Azospirillum brasilense: one gene and its partner. The protein of the gene in region 2 interacts with the protein of the main gene of each other region in a pairwise test. Links are inferred from orthologs where the notes say so. Each region holds a gene or a part of one and is shown on either strand. Other genes may lie near its edges.

Region 1 (3,257 bases), 1.7 Mb from region 2 along the record:
GGATGCAGGCCACGCCCATCATGATCAGCCCGAAGCCGAACCACATCAGGGCGAAGGTGCTGGACACCAGGACGCGCCGCTGGCTGGACACCGCCCAATGGACCAGCACCAGCACCAGCGCGTTCACCCCCAGCGGTCCGCCGGTCAGCAGGTCCTGCAGCAAACCGATCAGGAAGGCGGTGCCCGGCCCCATCAGGTCGGGCCGGTGGATCGCCCAATAATAGACGGCGATGGCGGTCAGGAAAGGCGCCACCGACGCATAGCCGGGCAGCGGCACCGGGATCATCCCGGCCAGCGCCAGCATGACCGTCACCGCGAAGGGCGCGAGATTCCGCCCCGTCTTGTCCAGCCGCTGCCACAAGGTCAGCGTCATTTCGACTCGGACGACGGTTCCGTCTCGCTTCCCGGCAGGCTGAACTCGACCAGCTGCAGGTGTTCAACCCGCGACAGGTCGACGTTCGGCTGCACCCGGACGCCACGTTCACCGGCCGAGGACACCACGCCCACCGGCAGCCCCGGCGGGAACTGCCCGCCGTGACCGGAGGTCACCACCCGCTCGCCCACCTGAACCGGCGCTTCCGGCGGCAGGTAGAGGAGCCGGGTCTGGTCGGAATTGTCGCCCGCCATCACCGCCCGCTGGCGCGAGCGCTCCAGCACGACGGGGATGCGGGTGTTGATGTCGGTCAGCAGGAGGACGCGCGCCGACCATTCCCCGACCTCGATCACCCGGCCGACCAGCCCGCTGCCGGCGATGGCCGCCTGCCCCTTGCGCACCCCGTCGCGACGGCCGGCGGTGACCACCAGCGTGCGCAGGAAGGAGCTGCCGGGAGCCGCGATGACCCGCGCCGTGATGAAGGAGGAGGACGGCTCCGGCGTCGCCTTGAGAAGGGAACGCAGGCTGATGTTCTCCGCCTCCAGCCGCAGCGCCGCCTGCTTCCACTGCAGCAGCCGAGCGTTCTCCGCCTTCAGCCGCTGGTTCTCCTCGAAGGCGTTCTGCACCTCGACCACCGACTCCACGACATGGGCGGCGGTGGCGGCGGGGCGCGAGATCGCGTCGAGGATCGGGGCGAAAGCGTCGGTCACCCGCGCGCGCGCGCTGTCCACCGACAGCGCGTCGATCCGGCCCACCATCATCAGGGCGACGGAGGCGAGCACCAGCAGAAGGAAGGAGAAGCGCTGGGCGAGCGCCCGCAGCGGGGCGGCAAGGCGCACGACGGAACCGGAATTGCGAGGCTTCACAGGATCATCCCGTCCAGGTACGCGATCCGCCCCCGGCTACGCTGGCGAATGGACGAACCACCGGGGGAACCCAACCGAGCAATACACCAATCAGTAGGCGCTGACCAAGACGTTTCGCAGCGTCTTCATCTCTTCCAGCGCCCGCCCGGTGCCCAGCGCGACGCAGGACAGCGGGTCGTCGGCGATCGACACCGGCAGGCCCGTGGCGTGGCGCAGGACGAAGTCCAGGTTGCCCAGCAGGGCGCCGCCGCCGGTCAGCACGATGCCCTTGTCCACGATGTCCGCGGCCAGTTCCGGCGCCGTGTGCTCCAGGGCGACCTTCACCGCCTCGACGATGGCCGACACCGGCTCCGCCAGGGACTCGGCGATCTGCCGCTCGGAGATGATGAGTTCCTTGGGCACGCCGTTCATCAGGTCGCGGCCCTTGATCTCCAGGATGCGGCCCTCGCCGTCTTCCGGCGGGCAGGCCGAGCCGATTTCCTTCTTGATCCGCTCCGCCGAGCCTTCACCGACCAGCAGATTGTGGGTGCGGCGGATGTAGCCGATGATGGCCTCGTCCATCTTGTCGCCGCCCACGCGGACCGAGCGGGAATAGACGATGCCGCCCAGCGACAGCACGGCCACCTCGGTGGTGCCGCCGCCGATGTCCACGACCATGGAGCCGGTCGGCTCCGTCACCGGGAGCCCGGCGCCGATCGCGGCGGCCATCGGCTCCTCGATCAGGAAGACGCGGCGGGCGCCGGCGGCCTCCGCCGATTCCTGGATCGCGCGGCGCTCCACGGCGGTGGAGCCCGACGGCACGCAGATGATGACCTGCGGGCTGGCGAAGCTGCGCCGGTTGTGCACCTTGCGGATGAAGTGCTTGATCATCTCCTCGGCGACTTCGAAGTCGGCGATGACGCCGTCGCGGAGGGGGCGGATGGCCTGGATGTTGCCGGGCGTGCGGCCCAGCATCATCTTCGCCTCGTCGCCGACGGCCAGCACCTGCTTCTTGCCGCGGACGTTGGCGATCGCCACGACCGAGGGTTCGTTCAGAACGATGCCGCGGCCCTTGACATAGACCAGGGTGTTGGCCGTCCCCAAATCGATCGCCATGTCGGCGGAAAGCACGCCGAGGAGTTTGGAAAGCATGGACCCGACTAACTCTTCAATGCGGTTGAGACGGCCTTGCCGGCGATGTGCCCGCTCCGGTGCGGAGGGCCACGCCCGCCAACGGTTCCATAGACGAATGCCCCTTCGCGCTCAAGCGGAGAGTGCAACCGGCACGCCTTGCCGAACCCTTGTCTCCGGCGCCCGTGGGGCGGACGCCGGCGCCGGTCCGGCGCTCTGGTCGATGGGAGGCGGTCCTTGAGGCAAGGCCGGTCCCGGCGGAATGTCCAGTCCCCGAAGTCCTGGCGGAACGCCGTCCTCCGGTGCCCGCCACACTGCCGCGTCAGGGTTAATTTTCCGTCAACAGGAGGCGGGAACCTCCGGCGTCCGGCCAAACCGCTCCGCTCGCGGCGGGGGTATCCTTAGGCTGATTCCCAACCCGCCGCAACGGCTTTGTGTCGGGTTTGAAACCGCTCCGGCGCCCTCAATGATGATCGGATTTCGCCGCGGCCGCCGCCTTGCCGTGCGCTCCGTGATGGCTCCCTTCCAGCCGGTCCATCAGGGCCAGCAGGACGCCCGACACCACGAAGGTCATGTGGACGATGACCATCCACATCAGGTTTTCCTTGCTGGTGTTGTCGATGTTCATGAAGCTTTTCAGCAGGTGGATGCCGGAGATCGCCACGATGGAGGCGATCAGCTTCAGCTTCAGCCCGCCGAAGTCGACCTTGCCCATCCAGTCCGGGCGGTCCTTGTGGTCGGCCACGTCGATCTTGGACACGAAGTTCTCGTATCCCGAAAAGATCACCATCAGCAGCAGGTTGCCGGCCAGCGACAGGTCAATCAGGGTCAGCACGGCCAGGAGGACGTCCTTTTCCTGCATCTCCAGCACGTGCGGGACGATGTGGAAGATCTCCTGGGTGAACTTC
Region 2 (3,332 bases):
GGGGCTCTCGTCGCTTGGATGGTGGAGAACGCCGCATGTCAACTCGACTGAGCATCGATCCGCAGTTCCGCGCCGGTTTCGGGGGCTCTGCGAACCGGGCCCGCGAGGACATGCCCGTGCCGCCGCGCGCCATGGCGAAGTCGGCGCAGAAAGGCAACCGCCGCCGCGCCTGGCCGCGCTGGACCCGTCCCGCGGTCAAGGCGGCCATCCTGCTGACGCCGGTCCTGGTCGTCGCCGGCATGGCCGCGTCGGCGTGGCAGCGCGGCACCTTCGCCGAGACCACCGCGGCGTTGCAGGAAAGCCTGATCCAGACCAGCGCGTCCGCCGGCTTCGCCATCGCCGACGTGCTGGTCGAGGGCCGGACCGAGACCGACCCGGCGTCGATCCTGCGCGTGCTGGGCGTGCAGCGCGGCGATCCGATCCTCGCCGTCACGCTGTCCGACGCCAAGGAGAAGCTGGAAAGCCTGCCCTGGGTCGCCTCGGCCTCCATCGAGCGCCATCTGCCCGGCATCCTGTTCGTCCGCCTGACGGAGCGGGAGCCGATGGCGATCTGGCAGCACGACCGCAAGTTCACGGTCATCGACCGCGAAGGCCGCCCGCTCGCCGACGCGACCGAGCTGGCGCGCCGCGGCAACCGGCGGATCGAGACGCTGCCGCAGGTCGTCGGCGCCAACGCGCCGATGCAGGTGCCGAAGCTGCTCGCGGCCCTCGACAACGTGCCGGCACTGCGCGAAAAGGTGAGCGCCGCCTCCTGGGTCGGCGACCGCCGCTGGGATCTCAAGCTGAAGAACGGTGTCGTGGTGAAACTTCCGGAAGCCCGCATGCCGTCCGCGCTGCGCCAGTTGGCGGAGATGGACGCGACGGGTCAGGTCCTGGACCGCGACATCGTGGCCATCGACCTGCGCCAGAACGACCGCGCCGTGCTGCAGACCTCCGCCACCGCCGTCCTGCCCTGGACGGAGGAGGAGAACAAGAAGAAGCCGGGCAAGAAGACGTGATCCTCCGCCACACCTCCTCCTGAACCCCTTTTCTGAAACGCGGACGACCGGACGCATCGAGGCCATAGGGTTGTGCTGAACATGGGCTTCAACGGGGCGAAAAAGCCAAAACGAGCCACCCGCGGCGGGATCATCGCCGCGCTGGACGTCGGCTCGACCAAGGTGTGCTGCCTCATCGCCCGCGTCGAGGATGCGGGGGCCGTGCGCATCGTCGGCATCGGCCACCAGATCGCCACGGGCGTGCGCGCCGGCGCCATCATCGACATGGAAGCGGCGGAGACCTCGATCGGCGCCGCCGTCCACGCGGCCGAGCAGATGGCCAACGAGACGATCCGCGACGTGATCGTCAACGTGTCCTCCCCGATCTCCCACGGCTTCAACGCCGAGGTCCCGGTCTCCGGCCAGGAGGTGACGGAGAGCGACGTCCGCCGCGCGCTGGCCCACGCCCGCAGCCTGCAGGTCGGCCCGGATCAGGCGCTGGTCCACGCGATTCCCGTGGGCTTCGCGCTCGACGGCAGCCGCGGCATCCGCGACCCCAAGGGCATGTACGGCGAGCGGCTGGGCGTCCAGGCCCACGTCATCACCTCGCCCGCCGGGGCGGTGCGCAACCTGCAGACCTGCGTGGCCCGCTGTCACCTCGACATCGAGGGCCTGGTCGCCAGCCCCTACGCGTCCGGCCTCGCCTGTCTGGTCGACGACGAGATGGAGATGGGCTCCGCCTGCATCGACATGGGCGGCGGCACCACGACGATCTCCGTCTTCTCCGAAGGCACGCTGGTCTGGTCGGACTGCATCCGGCTGGGCGGCAACCACGTCACCAACGACATCGCGCGCGGGCTGACCACGCCGGTCGTCCATGCGGAGCGCATGAAGACGCTGCACGGCAGCGCCATCACCAGCCCCGCCGACGAGCGCGAGATGATCGACGTCCCCCAGGTCGGCGAAGAGGAGCGCCTCGGCGCCAACAACCTGCCGAAATCCTATCTGGTGCGCATCATCCAGCCCCGGCTGGAGGAGATTTTCGAGCATGTCCGCTCGCGGCTGGAGCATTCCGGCTACGCGAAGCTGGTCGGCCGGCGCGTCGTCCTGACGGGCGGCGCCAGCCAGTTGCCGGGCATGCGCGAGCTGGCGCAGCTGATCCTGGACAAACAGGTCCGCATCGGGCGACCGACGCGGATCACCGGTCTGAACGAGGCGCAAGGCGGTCCGTCCTATTCGACCGCCGCGGGCCTCCTTCTGCACGCCGTGCGCAATCCGGCGGAACTTCCCGTGGCGGGCCATGAGGCTGGCGCCGGCACGGGGTTCTTCGGGCGCGTCGGCCTGTGGCTGCGGGAGAACCTTTGAACTGAACCCAAAAAGGCTCCCGGCACGCCCCGTCATTCCTGCCTAAAAACACCACCCGGAACCAACCGGGCAAGAACCCGCGACGCAAAGCATCGAACCAATCAAAAGGTTGTGGAGGCCATAACATGATCAACGTGACCATCCCCAGCATCGAACCCGAGCTGAAGCCCCGCATCACCGTCTTCGGTGTCGGCGGCGCCGGCGGCAACGCCGTGAACAACATGATCAAGTCCAACCTGGAAGGCGTGGACTTCGTGGTCGGCAACACCGACGCGCAGGCCCTGAAGGGCTCGCTCTGCGAGAAGCGCGTCCAGCTCGGCACCACCATGACCCGCGGCCTGGGCGCCGGCTCCAAGCCGGACGTCGGCCGCGCCTCCGCCGAGGAGCAGCTCGAGGAGATCATCGGTCACCTCGAAGGCGCCAACATGGTGTTCATCACCGCCGGCATGGGCGGCGGCACCGGCACGGGTGCGGCCCCGGTCATCGCCCGCGCCGCCCGCGAGCGCGGCCTGCTGACCGTCGGCGTGGTGACCAAGCCCTTCCATTTCGAGGGCGCGCACCGCATGCGCCTGGCCGAATCGGGCATCGCCGAGCTGCAGCAGTATGTCGACACGCTGATCATCATCCCGAACCAGAACCTGTTCCGCATCGCCAACGAGAAGACGACCTTCGCGGACGCCTTCAAGATGGCCGACGACGTTCTGCATTCCGGCGTGCGCGGCGTGACCGACCTGATGGTGATGCCCGGCCTCATCAACCTGGACTTCGCCGACATCCGCTCGGTGATGACCGAGATGGGCAAGGCGATGATGGGCACCGGCGAGGCCGGCGGCGAGCGCCGCGCCATCGAGGCCGCCGAGGCCGCCATCTCCAACCCGCTGCTCGACGACGTGTCGATGAAGGGTGCCCGCGGCGTCCTCATCAACATCACCGGCGGCTACGACATGACCCTGTTCGAGGTCGACGAGGCGGCGAACCGCGTCCGCGACG

Evidence for each region.
Region 1: the proteins of ftsA (region 2) and D3869_RS12420 interact in binary tests that used the Escherichia coli proteins (3 or more experiments, as listed by UniProt). The link is inferred for Azospirillum brasilense from one-to-one orthologs.

Annotation. Positions count from the first base shown.
Region 1 is NZ_CP032345.1:2,606,195-2,609,451, reverse strand. Bases 351-3,173 are described here. They hold D3869_RS12420 (rod shape-determining protein), read right to left. Parts: upstream 2,371-3,173; coding sequence 1,330-2,370; downstream 351-1,329. Other genes in these bases: D3869_RS12415 (TIGR00645 family protein), read right to left, coding at 2,813-3,173; mreC (rod shape-determining protein MreC), read right to left, coding at 370-1,239; mreD (rod shape-determining protein MreD), read right to left, coding at 351-373. Outside these bases: more of mreD, read right to left, coding at 1-350; more of D3869_RS12415, read right to left, coding at 3,174-3,257. UniProt on the Escherichia coli protein: Forms membrane-associated dynamic filaments that are essential for cell shape determination. Acts by regulating cell wall synthesis and cell elongation, and thus cell shape.
Region 2 is NZ_CP032345.1:953,969-957,300, forward strand. Bases 313-3,210 are described here. They hold ftsA (cell division protein FtsA), read left to right. Parts: upstream 313-1,079; coding sequence 1,080-2,342; downstream 2,343-3,210. Other genes in these bases: D3869_RS04735 (cell division protein FtsQ/DivIB), read left to right, coding at 313-998; ftsZ (cell division protein FtsZ), read left to right, coding at 2,468-3,210. Also shown: D3869_RS04730 (D-alanine--D-alanine ligase), read left to right, coding at 1-51; more of D3869_RS04735, read left to right, coding at 36-312; more of ftsZ, read left to right, coding at 3,211-3,332. UniProt on the Escherichia coli protein: Essential cell division protein that assists in the assembly of the Z ring. May serve as the principal membrane anchor for the Z ring.